Regions from separate parts of the Bradyrhizobium sp. USDA 4369 genome, predicted to be linked through region 2. Evidence: predicted binding sites of a transcription regulator. Region 2 holds the regulator's gene; each other region holds the start of a gene.

Region 1 (6,324 bases), 190 kb from region 2:
ATCATCGCGACATTGACGAGGATGCCGGTCGTGGCGAGCGCGGCGAGGAAGAGCGGCAGGCCAAGGCCGATGGGGCGGCCGTCGTAGAGCAGTATGTCGGCCATTCCGACGAGGCTCAGAGCGATTGCGAATTTGAGCCATCTGGAATCAGATGCGGCTGGGGTGGCCGTCGGCTCGGCGGAGGCGGTCATGCGAAGGTCCTCGATGGGAGCGATGCGGCCAGGATGCACCAGCCGATGAGCCACCATGACGCCGTCACGTGCAGCCGCTGACGAGCGGGTCTGCAGCATTTCAGGATTTGTTTGCAGATTTCGTGCAGAGGCGACTCCGCCGCTGGCGCCGGCGGATCGGCATTGTTACGCAAAGGCCGTCTTTCCCCCTGGAATGATCGGCTGCACACATGCTCGGGCGTATCGGGACGGCAGTCCTCTGGAGCCTTGCTCTGCTCTTCATATTCATCACGTTCAACAGTAACGAGCCGTATCTCGTTCGGCTGCGCGGCACGGGTCACGCCGCCTTGCTGATCATCGGTCTGGCGGCTCCGCTTCTGCTCCTGCTCAGCGGACGCTGGCGGCGCGGCCTCTCCGGGAGGCTGCTCGTCCTCGTCTGGTGCATCCCGCTGCTCGCACTGACATCAACGCAATTCACGTTCGCCTGGCGCAAGTACGAGACGTTCGACACTGCGCCCGAGGTCGCGCGGCTGCTCGGGCGGCATTTCATGGTTGGTTACACGTCGACGGCGGATGCTGCCGCGCTGGCGCGGCAGGGCCTGATCGCCGGCATCTACGTGACCCACCACAATATCCGAGGCCGAACCGCTGCTCAACTTCGTGCTGAGATCGCGCGGCTGCAGGCCGAGCGGGTCAGCGCCGGCCTGCCACCTCTGCTGGTCTCGGCCGATCAGGAGGGAGGCTCTGTCGCGCACCTGTCTCCGGCTGTGCCGAACATGCCCGCTCTTGCGACCTTGGCCGACCTGCCGGAGGCGCGGCGGATGCCGCGGGCGCTCGAGATGGGACAGAGCCAGGGACGGTCCCTCGCGGATGCCGGTATCACCTTGAATCTCGCGCCGGTCGTCGATCTGCGGCCGAGCTGGACGCACAACAGGTTCGACTTTCACACGCTGATCAGTCGGCGCGCGATCTCCAATGATCCGGCCGTGGTCGGCGACATCGCGCTCGGCTATGTGCGCGGTCTCGAGGCCAGTGGCATTCGCGCCGCCGTCAAGCACTTCCCGGGTCTCGGGCGCGTTGCGGTCGACACGCATCATTTCTCCGCAGATCTAGAAACACCTGCGGAGGTCTTGGAACAGTCGGATTGGCGGCCCTTTCGTCAGGTACTCGACAATTCGGATGCGGCGATAATGGTCGGCCACGTCGTGGTCGATGCGATCGACCGCGAGCGTCCGGCATCGCATTCCAAGGCCGTGCTCGACGGTCTGATCCGCGGCCGATGGAACTACCAGGGAGTGATCATCACCGACGATCTGGTGATGGGCGCGATCTACGGCCGCGATCTCTGCAAGGCTGTCGTCGAGGCTCTCAGCGGCGGCGCCGATCTCCTGCTCGTCGCCTATGATGGCACGCAGTTCCACCGCGTGCTGGCCTGCGCCAAGACGGCGCTGGCGGAAGGACGGATCGATCTGGCGGCCCTCCGCAGGAGCGATGAGCGTTTGCGGCGATGGATGCCACGGGAGGAGGGGCCTCTGGCAGCGAATGCCTCGACAGGCGACATGACCGCGCCGAGCCGGCATCGCAGCCTGGCCGATGAGGACACTGGTCCAATAAACGGCGCGTCGTCAGCGCGGACCGTTGCCGGTCCAGTCGCGCCATGAGACGTTGGAGAGGCTTCGCAGATCCGTGGCCAGCGGGCGTCGCGCCTGCTTGTCGTATTGGCCGATGACTTGCTCCGACTCGCGGATCTTGAGCTGGAGCTCAGCCACCTGCCGCTTGGTCCGTTCTATCGCCTTGGCGTCGGCGCTTTCGCCGACTGTGAACCGCGCTGTCTCGATTTGCTTCAGAGCCGCGCGGTACTTCTTGAGCTGAGCGCGATGCCAGGCAACCTTGCTGTCACTGTCCGCAACCATGGGGTACTCCCGCGAAATGCGGCAAGACTAGACGACCGAGTCCTGATTCGCGACCTTTTCAGGCTGTTTCAGCCTGTCGCCGAAGCCACTGGAATACCGGTCCCGCTACTTGGTGGACAGATCGAACGATCTCAGTCCAATCCCGCTGCGCGCCGCATCTCGTCGATCAGCTCGGACGCTTCAGCCTTAGTCCGCACCTCCTTCGTCGGATCGGGCTGGCCTGCCTGCTCACTCAGAGTCTTCAAGTAGGAGGTTTGCGCATTGGTCACTGGATCGTCTCCCGACGCCCAATCCTTCGGATCCTTTTCAATCTTCTCGGTCATGCCGATTTCCACTCTTGGCTGCATCTCACGTGGTTGAATCCCATGAGGTGCCAACGCGGATGATCGCAGAATGTTCCGTATATGTTCTTGGTACGAAAAGAAGGCTGGTCGTGCCAATTGCCCGTGCTCATGAGGACGTCTCTGCCGCCGTCTTCTTTCCCGCAGGCGACGGGCGTTGCTCCGCGCCGTTGTCAAGAGTCCGGTCAGCGCTGCGCGCGTCTGGAAAAACGATCTCTTGGCCAGGAGCTCCAGCAAGCTCGTCCGCCGTGGCTTCGCAAGGTTTGATCTCGAAATTGTTGTCGAGCACCTTCTCGCCGTGCGTATCCAAGGTCACGAGATCTGCACGCTCCGCGGCCTCCCAGACCTCGCGCTCGGTCCGAAACGGACGGGTCATTTGTTCGTCATTCTCAAAAAGCGCATAGGGCACGAGGAGCTCCAGATCGCAATCCGTGGACGGAGCGTCCGGCTGGTCCGCGTGGCCGGGGCGGACAGGGGCTGCTCCCGCATACAAACTGCGGCAGAGCTTCGCTGTTCCATGCTGAGACCAATGCGCTCGATGAGTTGTGACGATCAGTCCTGACCTGCGCCGGGAACGATGGTCGCGCCGGCCGGGTTGGCCAGCATATCCGTCTGAACAGGAGAGCATCATGGATATCAAGGGAAAGCGGATCGCCATTCTCGCCACGAATGGCTTCGAACAATCGGAGCTCGAAGTGCCGCGTGATCGCTTGAAGCAGGCCGGAGCGACCGTCGACGTGATCTCGCTCGCCGCGGGCGAGATCAAGGGCTGGGACCAGAAGGATTGGGGGCGGCCCGTCAAGGTCGACAAGACGCTCGACCAGGCATCGGCCTCGGACTACGACGCCATCGTGCTGCCGGGCGGCCAGATCAACCCGGACCTCTTGCGTCTCGAGCCGAAGGCGCTGAAGTTCATCAAGGACATCTTCGAGGCAAAGAAGATCGTGGCCGCGGTCTGCCATGCGCCATGGCTGCTGATCGAGACGGGCATCGCGAAAGGCCGCAAGATGACGTCCTACAAGTCGATCAAGACCGACGTCGTGAATGCCGGTGCGGATTGGCAGGATGCGGAGGTGGTCGTCGACCAAGGTGTGATCACGTCGCGCAATCCCGGTGATCTGGAAGCGTTCAGTGCCAAGATCATCGAGGAGGTCAAGGAGGGCCGGCATCTGCAGCGAAGCGCCGCTTAAGGGGGCCAGCCGGACCGGGAAGGCCGACTGAGGCGGCATCCCGGCCCGAACGGACTCTGCGCCCGAGGGGGCGAACGCTGGGCCACAGCCCACACGGAGTTGCCTCCGGCGAGATGAGGGAACGCCGCCGGAGACGAAGGGAAGGCGTCGGCTGCGGCGCGTCGTTCCTAATTTCGTCGCACCGGCGTCGCCCGCCGCCGTTCAGCCGGCTGCGCGCTGTCGAGCAGGGTTGGGCGTGGCGCTCGTGAAGGAGCTCGTCATCTCCGGCGGCATCGCGCCCGGACGTAAGGGCACGATCAACCGACAGATCAGCCCTTCGGGCCGCCAGTCAAACCAGGCGCGCCCGCCGAGCTGGCTCTCGACACTAGCCATCAAACTCCGGGTGCCAAATCCGCGGGAGGTCGGCACGTGGACCCGCGGCCCGCCGGTCTCGATCCACACGATCTCGAGAACGTCGTCTTCGATGGTCCATTTGACCGAGAGATGACCGGAGCGGACCGACAGCGCGCCGTATTTGGCCGAGTTCGTCACCAGCTCGTGCAGGGCCAGCGCCAGGGTTTGTGCGGTGGCCGGCTGGAGCTGGAGTTCGGCACCGCCGATCGCCACCTGTCCGCCGGTCGCATAGGGCGCGAGCTCCTCGCCGATCAGCCGGCTGATCTCTGCGCCCTGCCAGCTCGAAAGCGAGAGAATGGTATGAACGCGTGCGAGCGCGCTGATGCGGCCCTCGACTGCGCTGACATAGGTCCGCACGCTGTCGGCCTTGGTGAGCCTCACGATCGACTGCGCCAAGGTCAGCGCGTTCTTGGCCCGGTGATCGACCTCGCGGGTCAATAGGTTCTGGCGCTCTTCGGCGCGCTTGCGCTCGGTAATGTCGATGGTGACGCCGCTGACCCGGATCACGCGTCCAGCCTTGTCGGTCGTCGCCGCCGCCGTTCCAACGCACCAGCGCTGTTCGCCATCGGGCCTGTTGATGCGGAACTCGGCCTCGCAGGACGTCGTCCCGCGGCCGAGCTCAGCGACCACCTGCCGCGCACGCTCGGCATCCTCGGGATGCAAGAGGCTCATGATGTTGACGTTGTTGAGCTCGAAGGTCTGCGGCGTGACGCCGAAGATGCGGTATTGGCCTTCGTCCCACATCCAGTCGCCATTGATGCCATCCCAATCCCAGGACCCCATCCTTCCGGCCGCGATGGCCATGCTGCGTCGCTGCTCGCTCTCCAGTAGCTGGGCCGTGGATCTTTCGAGCTCTGCGGTGCGCGCGCGAACGCGGCTCTCGAGCTCCTGGTTCAAATGTTCCAGCTCGCGCGTCTTGCGATAGAGTTCAGTGAACACCTTGATTTTCGCGCGCAAGACCTCGGGCACGACCGGTACCGGCACATAGTCGACCGCGCCCATTTCATAGCCGCGCAACCGGTCGAAATCGCTGACTTGAACTGCCGAGATGAAGATGATCGCGATCTTCTGAAACCGCGGATGCTCGCGGATCATCTGCGCCAGCTCGAAGCCGTCGAGCTCCGGCATGCAGACGTCCACCAGGATGACCGCGATCTCGTTCTTCAGGAGAATCTCGAGCGCCTCGCGGCCGGACGTGGCGACCACGAGGTTTTCGCCGAGTTCCTTGAGGATGACCTCATAGGCGAGCAGCTTCGCGGGCTGGTCGTCAACCAGGAGGATGTTGACCTTTTCATGTTCCATGATGATGCGCCGTTCAGCGGTGCAGCCACATGCGGATCGCAAGAAGCAACTGCTCGGTGTTGACGGGTTTTGCGAGATAATCGGAAGCACCGGCTTCGAGGCACTTCTCGCGATCTCCCTTCATGGCCTTCGCGGTCAGCGCGATGATCGGGAGCCGGGCAAAGGCAGGGTTCTGCCGGATGACACCGATCGTCTGGTAACCATCCATCTGCGGCATCATGATGTCCATCAGCACGATCGAGATCGCAGGCGTGCTTTGCACGAGTCCGATCGCTTCGGCGCCGGTCGTCGCGGTCAGCACCTTCATGCCGCGGCGCTCCAGCACGCTCGACAGTGCGAAGATGTTGCGGGCGTCGTCGTCGACCAGCAGAACCGTTTTTCCCACGAGGTCTTCGTCGGAGCTGTTCAGCTTTTCGAGCATTCGCTGCTTCTCTATCGGCAGTTCCGTGATGACGCGATGAAGGAACAAGGCTGTCTCGTCGAGCAGCCGCTCCGGAGACTCGACGCCCTTCACGACGATGCTGCGGGCCATCGTGTGTAGTTCCGCATCCTCCTCGGCGGACAATTCGCGGCCGGTGAAGACGACGACGGGAATGCCTGACAAGGTTTCGTCCGAACGCAACTGATCGAGCACGTCGAATCCGCTCATGTCCGGCAGGCGGAGATCGAGAACGACGCAATCGCAGGGCGTGCTGCGCAGCGCCTCCAGCGCGCCGGCGCCGGTGTCCGCTGCGAGGATCTCGATGTCGTCGTGATCGAGCAACTGACGGATGCTGAGCTGTTCGGCTGCATTGTCCTCGACGATCAACAGACGCTTGCGTCGCGGCTGCGCGTACTCCTTGATCTGGCTGAGCGCAGCGCTCACGCCCTCCGTGGTTGTCGGCTTGTTGACGAAGGAGAACGCTCCACGCGCCAGCGCATGCTGACGGTCCTCGTCCAGCGTGATGATCTGCACCGGAATGTGCCGGGTCAGAGGATTGTGCTTGAGCTGGCTCAGAACAGTCCAGCCCAGCAT
Region 2 (6,324 bases):
GAGAGCGAGCGCCACGCGATCACGCTGACGCGCGTCCGGCTGGCCGTGCGCAAGGGCACCGCGCCCGATGTCGGAAGCTTCGTGCAGCTCAAGGCGCGGCTGCTGCCGCCACTGGCGCCGGTGCGGCCCGGCAGTTACGATTTTGCGCGCGACATGTTCTTCCAAGGCATTGGCGCCTCCGGCTTCGTGATGGGCGGGATCACGACGCTGACGCCGCCGCAGGAGGGCGGCTTCGGCCTGCGCTATGCGGCGGCGATGCAGGGCCTGCGCGATGCGATCGACGCGCGCATCCGGGCCCGGCTCGATGGCGACGAGCGCGCCATCGCGACCGCGCTGCTGACCGGCCGGCGCGATGCGATCACGCCTGATGTCAACGACGCGATGTTCATCTCGGGCCTCGGCCATGTGCTCTCGATCTCGGGCTATCATATGGCGGTGGTCGCGGGCGTCGTGTTCTTCGCGGTGCGCGCGCTGCTCGCACTGATCCCTGGCCTCACCGTCAGCCTCCCGATCAAGAAATGGGCGGCTGCGGCAGCTTTGGTCGCGGCGGCGTTCTATCTGCTCCTGTCGGGCGCAGAGGTCGCGACGCAGCGGTCGTTCTTCATGACGGCCGTCGTGCTGATCGCGGTCATGGTCGACCGCCGCGCGGTGACGTTCCGCACACTGGCCGTCGCGGCGATGATTGTCCTGATCGCGGCGCCCGAAGCGCTCGTCCATCCGAGCTTTCAGATGTCGTTCGCGGCGACGCTCGGCCTGGTCGCGCTGGTGCAATTCGGCCTGCCGCGATTATTCGCGACGCCGGACAGCTCCGTCACCGAGCGCATCGCATTATGGGGCGGCCGCGAGCTCGCGATGCTGCTCTTGGCCTCGCTGATCGCGGGGCTCGCCACGACGCCCTACGCGGCGTTTCACTTCCATCGGATCACGCCCTATGGCGTGCTGGCCAATCTTGCGGCCATGCCCGTGGTCTCGGCGCTGGTGATGCCGGCCGGCCTGCTGGGACTGCTTGCGGCGCCCTTCGGACTCGACGGTCTTTGCTGGACATTGATGGGCTGGGGCATCGACTGGATGATCGCGGTGACGCGCTGGGTGGCGGCGCTGCCAGGGGCCGTTGGACGCGTCACGGCGTTCGGCATCGGTCCGCTGATCCTGGCCAGTTTCGGACTCCTGCTCATCGGCCTGTTGCGGACACCGCTGCGCTGGTCGGGCGCGGTCCTGCTCGCCATGGCCACGATCTGGTCCGTCAGCACGCCGCAGCCGGACATCCTGATTTCCGGCGACGGACGCGCGGTCGCCGTGCGCGGGCGCGACGGTCGGCTGCATGTGATGCGGACCGGCAAGGATGTGTTCGTCGTCAAGGAATGGCTGGCGGCCGATGCCGATCCGCGCGTGCCGTCGGACCCCACCTTGGGAGACGGGGTGTCCTGCGACGAGTCCGGTTGTGTGATGGCCATGGCCGATGGCCGGTTCGTGGCGCTGACGCTGCGCCCGGAGGCGCTGGCCGACGATTGCACGCGCGCGGCACTGATCGTGACGTCGCGTGCTGCGCCGGCGTCCTGCGCAGCCGCCGCGATCGATCGCCAGCGCCTGCAGCAGCAGGGCGCCTTGATGCTGGCGACGCAGGGGGCGGGATTTGCTGTCACACCGGCGCGCGCCGTCGGCACCAGCCGGCCATGGTGGCCCGCCGCCGAGACTGGCGCGTTCGAACCGGTGCTGACGCCGCGTGCGTCCACGCCACGCGTTCAGGACGCGACACCGCCCGAGGCGGAGCAGGGGACGGAGGATTAGGTCATTCACGACCTGCGAGGGTGGGCCGTTCACCCACGCAATCATCTCAAATGGAACGCCAACATCATGAGACGCTCCGCAGACTCACAAGATGCCCGCCGAGCGCCCCATGTTCGTTACCAGATATTCGTTACCAGAGACCGCCAAGCGGCGGCCGCCGGTTGTTGCCAAAACCCAAAACGAGGAGCTGCCGCGCCGCGTCGGTGCGATCCGTAGAACAGACTTGGCGAATCCAGACCCGGCGAATCCAGACGCGCCTAACGAGGGTGGACTTGCCAAGGAAACGCAGCGGGGGCCGAGCAGTACGATCAGGTGATGCTGATACGGCGAATCGTCGGGCTCTCTGTCGCCGGAAGCTCCTCCGCAACATCCGGGCGTCGATCGGCTGATGGCTTGGTGACCGGCAGCTGCAGCACGGTCACGCGCTGGCCCTCGCACAGCTGGGTCACAAGCACATGGCGCCCGTCGGCGAACTCGACAGCGTCGTGATGGCGATCGGGAATGTGCTTCTCGATGGTGTTGAACTTGGCCACGCGCTCTCGGATCGTGCGGGTCCACAGCCAGCGGCTGTCGTAGCGGACGTCCTCGGCGAACGCGAGCTCGGTGCCGGGGAGCATGCAGACCGCGACGTTGGGCTCGCTTTCCAAGGCGAAGCCACGGGTCGCGGTGCCGCGGAAAGTCGTCGATATCAGCGTCTCGCCGACCTTGGCGGGACGGGAGGCAACGGCATGGAGGCTGTAGTCACACATCGGATCGCTCCTCGTTCAGAGATAGCCGACCCACGCTCCCCCCGGACAGGCGCAGGCCTCTATCAGAGTGGACATCAAGGAGGATGTTAGCGCGCGCTTCGCGGCATTTCTGCGCTGATCTGCACGGCCTCTGCCTGCGCGCGATCACAAGCGTTTGAGCACGCGTTCGAGTCTACCGCGTTGCACATCATGAGGTGCATTGGCAGAGGGCGTGATTGCTTGCCGCCAGCGGCCGCTGTCGCGCGACGCACCGCTTCAAGAGGCGGCCGCCGCATCGTCCCGATGGCGGAGCTCACTCACGCCACCGGTCAGTGCTGAGGTTCGCTGATGGTGATGACCGCTGAGCTTGTCGGCGTCCGTATCCGCGCAGCGTCTCCGCGATCAGTATTTGCGATAGAGGCCAACCAGCTTGCCCTGGATCTTCACCCGGTTGGGCGGCAGGATGCGCACCTCGTAAGCGGTGTTGGCGGGCTCCAGCGCGATCGAGGCGCCGCGGCGCCGGAAGCGCTTCAGCGTCGCTTCCTCGTCGTCGATCAGCGCCACCACGATGTCGCCGGTGTCGGCGGTCTCGTTGCGCTGGATCAGCGCCATGTCGCCGTCGAGGATACCGGCATCGACCATCGAATCGCCGCGCACTTCGAGGGCGTAATGATCGCCATTGCCGAGCATGTCGGCGGGAACGCTGATCGTATGGCTGCGGGTCTGCAGCGCCTCGATCGGGGTACCGGCGGCAATCCGGCCCATGACCGGCACCGCGACGGGCCGCTCGCCGTCGTCGAGCGCGGGCGTGGAGGTTCTCACCTTGCCGAGATTCCCCTCGATGACCGACGGCGTGAAACCGCGGCGGTTGCTGGCCGCCTGCGACAGCTCCGGAAGCTTGATCACCTCGATCGCGCGGGCGCGATTGGGCAACCGACGGATGAAGCCGCGCTCCTCCAGCGCCGTGATCAAGCGATGGATACCGGACTTCGAGCGCAGGTCGAGCGCATCTTTCATCTCGTCGAAGGACGGCGGCACTCCGGCTTCTTTGAGCCGTTCATTGATGAACCGCAGAAGTTCGTACTGTTTGCGCGTCAGCATCTCGACCTGGTCCCCAGTTGGTGTCGTCCGAGTCCCGTGCCGTGCTCCGACGACCAGCGTTCGAGAGCGAAGGGGAATCGGACGATCGCGTTCGCCCGCAACATACTAAAAACAAATCATGAACGGACACTATATGTTCGATGTGTGTTCCGCAATCCCAAAAATATGGTGAACGGACCGGGATTTGCCGGGGAAATCGGCTCAGAGCGGCAGGCGCAGGATCTCGCATGGGCTTCCGGCCGGTGCCCTCGGCGCGAACGCCGGGCGGATCACCAGCGCCTGCGACAGCGCGAGATTCCCGAGCAGCGAGGAATCCTGCTGCGTCACGGGGGTTGCGATCAGCATGCCGTCGGCGCGCTTGTCGAGCTGTGCCCGCAGATAGTCCTCACGCGAATCGTTGGCGCCGAGGTCGCGGCCGAGCAGGGCGGTCTCGCGCGGCAGCTGCGCCTCCCGGCCGATCAGGCTGCGAATCAGCGGCACCAGAAACAGGATCGCGCAGACATAGGACGACACCGGATTGCCCGGCAGACCAATGACGCGCATGCCGGCGAGGCGGCCGTGCATCATCGGCTTGCCCGGGCGCATCGCGATCTTCCAGAACGCCATCTCGACACCCTCGGCCTCGAGCGCCTGCTTGACCAGGTCATGATCGCCGACCGATGCGCCGCCGGTCGTGACGAGAATGTCGGCCGCGGCCTCGCGCGCGCGGCGAATGCCGGCGACGGTCGCTTCGAGCGTATCGGCGGCAATGCCGAGATCGATGGCTTCGGCGCCTTCACTGCGTACCAGCGCGCGCAGCGCGTAGCCGTTGGAATAGACGATCTGGCCGGGCCCGGGCGAGGATCCGGGCATCACCAGTTCGTCGCCGGTCGCGAGCAGCGCCACCTTCGGCCGCCGCCGCACCGGCAGCATCGGATGGTTCATGCTGGCGGCGAGCGACAGATCGCGGTCGCTGAGACAGCGCCCGGCCTGCAGCAGCACCATGCCCTGGTGGAAGTCCACGCCGGCGGGTCGGATGTGCCGGCCCTTGATCGCCGGCTCCGTGATCACGACGTGGCCATCCTCGGCGATCGTGTCCTCCTGGATCACGACTGCATCGGCCCCCTCCGGCACCACGCCGCCGGTGAAGATGCGGGCGGTTTCGCCGGGCCCCACGACGCGGTCGAACGGCCGTCCCGCCGCGACCTCGCCGATGACTTTCAATCGCACCTTGGGCTTGTCGGCGTCGGCCGCGCGCAGGGCATAGCCGTCCATCGCCGACATCGCCTCAGGCGGCTGGGTCCGCAGCGCCGCGAGGTCGCGGGCGAGCACTCGGTGAAACGCGGCGTCCAGCCCCACCATCTCCTCGGCCAGGGGCTCGGCGCCGGCGAGCACCGCAGACAACGCATCGGACACCGGCATCAGGGCCATGGAACTTCCTTCGGACGGAGACGGGGGACGACTCGAAAGTGTCGCCTTCTAACCGAACGCACACGGCCCGGCCAAGGGTCTAAGCCGCGCGCCACGTTCGCATCAGTCCGCGGGGCCCGCCTCGGCAGCGATCTCAGAGCCCCGCGAGAAAGCCCGCGATCAGGCGGGTGATCTCTTGCGGCCGCTCCAGGCTCGGCAGATGCGCCGCTTCGGCGATCGCGCAGCCCGAGCCGTTCGGCAATGTCGCCGCGATCAGGCGGCTTCGCTCCCGGATATGAGGAAAGTCGAACTCGCCCCAGATGATGCGTGACGGCGCGGTGATCTCGGCGAGGCGCGGGAAGGCGGGCGCCGTGTCGAGGTTGGCGCCGACCGGCGGCGCGCGCAGCGCCGCCACGTTCTTCTGCAGAAAGCTCGCGCGCAGCTCGCCGGTGATGCGGCCCTCCAGCTGCAGCGGTCCATCGAGCCAGAGATGCACCTTGATCGCGCTGACCCGGTCCCAATCGCGCGCAGCCTCGGCCGCGGCAAGCCGGGTGAGCAGCGGTTCGATCGGCGGTGGATAGACCGGTTCTGGTGCTCCGCTGACCGACGGCGCGATCAGCACCAGCGCGCGGAGGCGCGACGGATGCAGAAGCGCGAAATCGAGCGCGATGCGGCCGCCTTGCGAGCACGCGACCAGCGTCGCCGGCCGGCCCGGCGCCAGCGCATCGAGCACGGCAAGCAGATCGGCGACCGGCGAATGATCTTCCGTCTCCGTCCGCGTCTCGCCGAAGCCGCGCCGGTCATAGGCAATCGCCAGATGCGTCGGCGCGACACCAGCGATCTGCGCCCGCCACATCGTGCGGTCGAACACGGCGGCATGCAGGAACACCACGGGGTCGCCGCAACCCGCGATTTCGGCGGCAAGCCGCGCGCGGCCTGAATGGATCCAGCTGGAGCTCGACGTCATGCGTGTTTCTCCTGCAGAACCGTTCGTGGAGATTTTTTCCGCTTCGCCGCGGCTCGACGCGCCGCCGCCAATGCCGCACGGCTCCAGTCGATGAATTCGTCGGGCTCATCGAAAAGCCGGTCGGGAATGCGCCAGAAGGCGAGGTCGATCGCGACGCCGTTCTTACGATAGCTCAACGGCGGATGCGATTGCGCTTCCGCAAACATGGCACGATTGTCGTCGTCGACCCGCAGATAAAGCGTGTTGTCAGCGACCATGCCGAGCATCGCGCCGTCATGAAAGACTCCCGTCTTGCCGAACATGCGCCTGATTGTGATGGAGCCGAGCGGCGCGAATTGCTCGCGCAGGAAT
Region 3 (6,324 bases), 4.4 Mb from region 2:
GGCGTCAATCCGGCCGATTGCGTCTATCTCGACGATCTCGGCGTCAACCTCAAGCCAGCGCGGGCCCTGGGCATAACGACGATCAAGGTAGTCAGCGCATCGCAGGCGATCACCGAGCTCGAGGCCGCGACCGGGCTCAGGCTCACTTAGTTCGCCGCGCTGCTCCGCTCCGGAAATGCCGCCGCCAGTGCCGCGCCGTCGGCCTGCAGGACGCCGCGCTCGGTGATCAATCCCGTCACCAGCCGGGCCGGGGTGACGTCGAAGCCGTAATTCGCCACTGGCGATCCCGGAGGAACGATCCGCACCGTTTCGATGCGACCGTCCGCCGTGCGGCCGGTCATCTCGCTGACCTCCTGGGCGCTGCGCTGTTCGATCGGAATCTGCCGCCCCTCGCCGACCGCGAAGTCGATCGTCGGCGACGGCAGCGCGACATAGAACGGCACGCCATTGTCATGCGCCGCGAGCGCCTTCAGATAGGTGCCGATCTTGTTGCAGACATCGCCATTGGCCGCGACGCGGTCGGTGCCGACGATGGCGAGATCGACCATGCCGTGCTGCATCAGATGGCCGCCGGTATTGTCGGGGATGACGGTATGAGCCACCCCATGATGACCGAGCTCCCAGGCGGTGAGCGATGCGCCCTGGTTGCGCGGCCGGGTCTCGTCGACCCAGACATGGATCGGAATGCCGCGATCATGCGCGAGATAGATCGGCGCCGTCGCCGTGCCCCAATCGACGGTCGCGAGCCAGCCGGCGTTGCAATGGGTGAGCACGTTCACGACCTCGCCCGGCGTCTTACGCGCCACGGCCGCCTCGATCAGCGCGAGGCCGTGCTTGGCGATGCCCTGGTTGATCGTCACATCCTCGCCGGCGATGTCGACCGCGCGCGCATAGGCGGCGTCACGCCGCTCCGACGGCGCCAGCCGGCCCAGCATCGTGCGCATCGTGTCGAGCGCCCATTTGAGATTGATCGCAGTCGGCCGCGTCGCGATCAGCATCTCATAGGCGCGGTCGATGCCCGGATCGGAGCGGTCGTCGCGCATCGCCAGCGCCATGCCGAACGCGGCGGTGGCGCCGATCAGCGGCGCACCACGCACCAGCATGCTGCGGATCGCGTCCGCCGCCTCCTCGCAGGTCGTGATCTTCGCCAACACGAATTCATGCGGCAACCGGCGCTGATCGATCGCGCAGACCGACCAGCCGTCGGCATCGAGCCAGATGCTGCGATAATGCTTGCCGTCGACCTTCATCGCCCGCCCTCAGCTCAGTTGCGCAGAACGCGGCCGGCGACCGCATCGAGTTTTTTCAGCAGTTCGGGATCGCGCGCGTCGGGCGCGGTGATCAGGGCGGTGTCGAGGGCTCGATCGGAGCCGATCGGGCACGGCTCGTGCTCGCGCGGAAATTCGCGGGCGAGCCGGGCCACCAGTCCCTTGGCCTTGTCGGCATTGGTGGTGAGCACGCGGATGATGTCCTGCACGGTCACCGCGTCATGGTCCGGATGCCAGCAATCGAAATCCGTCACCATCGCCACAGTCGCGTAGCAGATCTCAGCCTCCCGTGCGAGCTTGGCTTCCGGCATGTTGGTCATGCCGATGACGGAATAGCCTGCGGATTTGTAGGTCATGCTTTCGGCATAGGTCGAGAATTGCGGCCCCTCCATGCAGACGTAGGTGCCGCCGCGCGCGACCGCGATGCCCTCGGCCTCGGCCGCAGCCGCCAGATGGATGCGCAGCCGCGGCGAGACCGGATGCGCCATCGAGACATGCGCCACGCATCCTTTGCCGAAGAACGAGCTCTCGCGCTTGTAGGTGCGATCGACGAACTGGTCGACCAGCACGAAGGTGCCGGGCGGCAGCTCCTCCTTGAAGGAACCGCAGGCCGACAGCGACACCAGGTCGGTGACCCCGGCGCGTTTCAGCACATCGATATTGGCGCGATAGTTGATGTCGGACGGTGACAGCCGGTGCCCTTTGTCATGCCGCGGAAGGAAGACGATCGGCAGTCCGGCGATGGTCCCGCGGCGCAACGGCGCCGACGGCTCGCCCCACGGGCTTGCGATCACCTCCTCGCGGGCCGCTTCCAATCCGGGCAGATCATAGATGCCCGAGCCGCCGATAATCCCAAGCACAGCCTTTGTCATATGACCCCCATCGCCAAGCAGAGCGAGAATGCCAGCTCCGGGAGGAATTGGGAACAGCACCCATCCGAAGCCATGATGACCGGCCGGTCCCCATGCTGTCGGCCGCCGGTGCCGGATGGATCGCGCTCAAGCCCGCCGTCTGCTACATTGGCGCGACAGTCCCGCTTTGCAAGGTCCCGATGGCCCGACGCACCGGCAGCGCCGATCTTCCGCTCCATTCCGGGCGCGTCCCGGCCTGGCTCGGCACGCGTATGGCCACGCTCGGCGCCATCATCACCCAGGCGATCGTGCATCATTATGGCCGCGACGAATTCCTGAGTCGACTGTCGCATCCGTTCTGGTTCCAGTCGTTCGGCGCCGTGATGGGCATGGACTGGCATTCCTCTGGCATCACCACGAGCGTGATCGGCGCGCTGAAGCGTGGGCTGAAGCCGCTGTCCGGAGAGCTCGGCATCCATGTCTGTGGCGGCCGCGGCGAGCATTCGCGCAAGACGCCGGACGAGCTTCGCCTGCTCAGCGACCGGCTCGGTCTCGATGGCGAGGATCTGGTGCGCACCAGCAAGCTCGTCGCCAAGGTCGACAGCGCCGCGGTGCAGGACGGCTTCGATCTCTATCTGCACGGCTTCTTCGTCACCGCCGACGGCACATGGACCGTCGTGCAGCAGGGCATGAATGGCGACGCCCGCCAGGCCCGCCGCTATCATTGGCATTCGCAACAGCTGGCGGATTTCGTCGACGCCCCGCACAGCGCGATCGACGGCCCCGCCCAGGGCGAGATCGTCAATCTAACCGACCGACGCGCCGCGGTTTCGCGCCATGCCCAGCTCTCGCTGCTGACCGAGCTCGGACCGGACCGCCTCGTCACCGAGTTCGAGCGGCTCAGCACGCCGGAGCCGGCGCAGGGCCTGCTGCCGCACCTCATCATGCCCGCCCATCACGATGTCAGGCCGAAGGACGTGTTCGCGCGCCGGCTGCACGGCACGCTGGCGGCGGCGGCCGAGCGCGGGCCGGTGGACTTCCCCGAGCTGCTGCTGACGCCCGGCGTCGGCGCGCGCACCGTGCGGTCGCTCGCCATGGTCGCCGAGGTCGTGCATGGCGCGCCGTACCGGTTCACGGATCCGGCCCGGTTCTCGCTGGCGCATGGCGGCAAGGATCGGCATCCTTATCCCGTCCCCATCAAGGTCTATGACGAGACCATCCGCGTGCTCAAATCGGCGGTGGGCCAGGCCAAGCTCGGCCGCGACGAGGCGATGTCGGCGCTGAAGCGGCTCGACGACCAGGCGCGACGGCTGGAGCGCACGGCGTCCGGCCCGTCGCTCGACGCCTTCATCGCCACCGAGCGGACTGCGTCGCCTGACCTCGACGGGCGCTCGGTGTTCGGCTGGGAGCGCGATCTCATTCAACGCACCGGCGAGGCTTGACGGCATGTCGGCGCGCAGCGCGGGCGTGCTCGCCTTTCGCCGAACCGCCGGCCAGCTCGAGGTGCTGCTGGTGCATCCAGGCGGGCCGTTCTGGCGCAACAAGGATCTCGGCGCCTGGTCGATTCCGAAGGGCGAGTTCGGCGGCGAAGAAGAAGCCGAGGCGGTGGCGCGGCGCGAATTTGCCGAGGAGCTCGGCACCGCGATGACCGCGCCACTGATCGGGCTCGGTGAGATCAAGCAGCGCGGCGGCAAGGTGGTCGAGGCGTTCGCTGCCGAGGTCGATCTCGATGCCGATGCCATCGTCAGCAACGAATTCGAGCTGGAATGGCCACCACGCAGCGGCCGCATCGGACGCTTTCCCGAGGTGGACCGCGCCGCCTGGTTCGGCCTCGCCGAGGCGAGCGAACGCATCAATCCGGCGCAGGCCGTGCTGCTCGATCGTCTCGCGGAGATCGTCGGCGACGGGTGAGGTATCTCCCTTCGCCGCCGGACTCACGCCGCGCGAACGTTGCCGAGGAATCGGCCGGTCTCGGTCTTGAGCTGATCCGATTGGCTGCCGAGCTGGGCCGCCGCGCTCAGCACCTGCGCCGCCGCCGCGCCGACCTGGCCGGAGGCCTCGCGGACGCCGACGATGTGCTGCATGACGCCCTGGGTGCCCTGGGCCGCCTGCTGGACGCTACGCGCGATCTCCTTGGTTGCAACGCCCTGCTCCTCGACCGCAGCCGCGATGGTCTCGGTGATCTCGTTCATCTGACCGATCGTGCTGCCGATGTCGCGGATCGCGGTGACGGTCGAGGTCGTCGCATCGCGGATGGCCTCGATCTGGCTGGTGATCTCCTCGGTTGCCTTGGCAGTCTGCGCCGACAGCGCCTTGACCTCGTTGGCGACCACGGCGAAGCCCTTGCCGGCTTCGCCGGCACGTGCCGATTCGATCGTGGCATTCAACGCCAGCAGATTGGTCTGGCCGGCGATGGTCTGGATCAGCGCCATCACCTCGCCGATCTTCTGCGAGGCGAGAACCAGCCTGTTGACCATCGCTTCGGTTTTGGCCGCCTGCTCCACCGCGTTCTGCGCGATCGACGATGATTGCGTGACCTGCTTGGCAATCTCCTGGATCGATGACGACAGTTGCTCCGCGGAGGCCGACACCGTCTGCACGTTATTGGCCGTCTGCTCGGCGGCCGCAGCCACCTTCGCGCTCTGGTCGGTCGTGCCGGAGACAATGCCCGACATCGATTTCGCCGACGTCTGCAGCTCGTCGGCCGCGCTCGCGGTGGTTTGGATTACGCCGCCGATCGAGCGTTCGAACTCGTCGGCGATGCGCGCCAGAACCGTGCGGCGCTCCTCGGCCGTTCGCTGCTTGGACTGCTCCTGCTCGGCGCGGATCCGCTCGCTGTCGGCAAGATGATCCTTGAAGATCTGCAGGCTGCGCGCCATGCGCCCGATCTCGTTTCTGCGGTCGGTGAACGGCACTTCGACAGCCAGATTGCCCTTGCTCAGTTCGTCCATCACGGCACAGGTCTGGTCGAGCGGAGCGACGACGCTGCGTCCGAGCCCGAAGGCGACGATCGCGGCCACCAGCAACCCCGACAGGGCGCCGCCGCCGGCCCACAGCGCGCGCTCGAGCACGGCAGCATCGACATCATCGACATACACACCGGCCTGCAGTGCCAGCATCTTGTCGCCGCTGCCATAGGCTCCGACATAGGACATCTTCGGCAGCTCGGTGCTTCCTCCGGCTCGCGGCACCTTGTATTCGACGAAGCCGCCGCCGGCGCGCGCCGCGCTCACGATGTCCTGGATCAGGAGCTTGCCGGTGGAATCCTTGTAGCCCCAGCGGTTGACGTTGATGTACTCCGGTTTGGCGTGGACATAGGTGACGCCAGCATCGGCCGGTCCGGTGCCATACACACCGAGATAATCCGCATACGGCCCCCAGCGCATGGCACCGATCGCCGCGAAGGCCTGCTGACGCGCCTGATCCGCCGGGATTTTGCCAGCGGTCGCCGCAGCATCATAATAGCTTAGCACCTTGACGGCAGATTCCACGAGGCTGCGGACCATGGTCTGCCGTTCCTCGATCACGGTTCGACGCAGCATCAGGATTTGCATCGCCGAGACGGCAAACAGTGCGATCGACATCACGGCGATGATCGCCGCCAGACGCTGATAGACAGTCAGGTGTCGCATTTTATGGTTCTCGTTGGATATGCTGTATGCACGATACCAGGCTCGCATTAATTGTTTGCTATGCGCGGTCGCGCGCCGGACCAAACTAATTAGTCTTTGGGATGACGATCCTCTGCCTGGGCACTCTTGCTTTGGAGAGCGAGCAGAAAAGTTCCACTGACGGTAGCAGAAACCAACATACGTTAATTCGTCGGCGTCGCGCCTGTGAGGTTCGCTTTACCGGACGCCAAAAGGTTCCATTCGCGAATCCGCGTCCTCGCGACGCGCCAAGCGCCCGAGCTTTAATCATCGAAGCCCTCCAGTCGTGAGGGCGCAGGGAAGACCAGGTCTCGGCTGATTCCTGCGGCCCCCGTGCGAAAGGAAGTGCACGGGGCAGGAACCACAGGTTCAGCCGGATGACCCGGCCTTCCCTGCGCGATAGCTTTACAACTTATACGCGCTCTCCTCGGTGCACCGGGCTTATTGGCCACCGTGCGCAACAACGCGCCATTGACGCGTTCTCGCGGGATACCAGCATCGGGGTATCAGGACCACGCGACTTCGTTGTCCGCACCGCCACCTCTCGTCAGTCGG

The links. Region 2 encodes LexA, which represses DNA repair genes until DNA is damaged. Its sites were predicted from a motif close to TGTTCNNNNTGTGTTCNG; they were not measured.
Region 1: a site for LexA is predicted at 2,478-2,495, ahead of ACVIJ6_RS29110 (DUF3072 domain-containing protein). Genes of this name have one in related genera too.
Region 3: a site for LexA is predicted at 2,179-2,196, ahead of ACVIJ6_RS08450 (DUF763 domain-containing protein). Genes of this name have one in related genera too.

What each region holds. Positions count from the first base shown of each region.
Region 1 covers NZ_JBSRYH010000001.1:6,415,789-6,422,112, forward strand. The annotation lists gene ACVIJ6_RS29095 (DUF4153 domain-containing protein) at 1-191, opposite strand, end outside; gene ACVIJ6_RS29100 (glycoside hydrolase family 3 N-terminal domain-containing protein) at 401-1,831, shown strand; gene ACVIJ6_RS29105 (hypothetical protein) at 1,796-2,083, opposite strand; gene ACVIJ6_RS29110 (DUF3072 domain-containing protein) at 2,215-2,406, opposite strand; gene ACVIJ6_RS29115 (hypothetical protein) at 2,534-2,833, opposite strand; gene ACVIJ6_RS29120 (type 1 glutamine amidotransferase domain-containing protein) at 3,054-3,614, shown strand; gene ACVIJ6_RS29125 (HWE histidine kinase domain-containing protein) at 3,816-5,309, opposite strand; gene ACVIJ6_RS29130 (HAMP domain-containing protein) at 5,323-6,324, opposite strand, start outside.
Region 2 covers NZ_JBSRYH010000001.1:6,230,468-6,236,791, forward strand. The annotation lists gene ACVIJ6_RS28295 (ComEC/Rec2 family competence protein) at 1-1,788, shown strand, start outside; gene ACVIJ6_RS28300 (hypothetical protein) at 2,097-2,537, opposite strand; gene lexA (transcriptional repressor LexA) at 2,919-3,617, opposite strand; gene ACVIJ6_RS28310 (molybdopterin molybdotransferase MoeA) at 3,819-5,027, opposite strand; gene ACVIJ6_RS28315 (alpha/beta fold hydrolase) at 5,161-5,973, opposite strand; gene ACVIJ6_RS28320 (TfoX/Sxy family protein) at 5,970-6,324, opposite strand, start outside.
Region 3 covers NZ_JBSRYH010000001.1:1,851,859-1,858,182, forward strand. The annotation lists gene ACVIJ6_RS08435 (HAD-IA family hydrolase) at 1-150, shown strand, start outside; gene mtnA (S-methyl-5-thioribose-1-phosphate isomerase) at 147-1,250, opposite strand; gene ACVIJ6_RS08445 (S-methyl-5'-thioadenosine phosphorylase) at 1,265-2,140, opposite strand; gene ACVIJ6_RS08450 (DUF763 domain-containing protein) at 2,320-3,561, shown strand; gene ACVIJ6_RS08455 (NUDIX domain-containing protein) at 3,566-4,030, shown strand; gene ACVIJ6_RS08460 (methyl-accepting chemotaxis protein) at 4,054-5,751, opposite strand.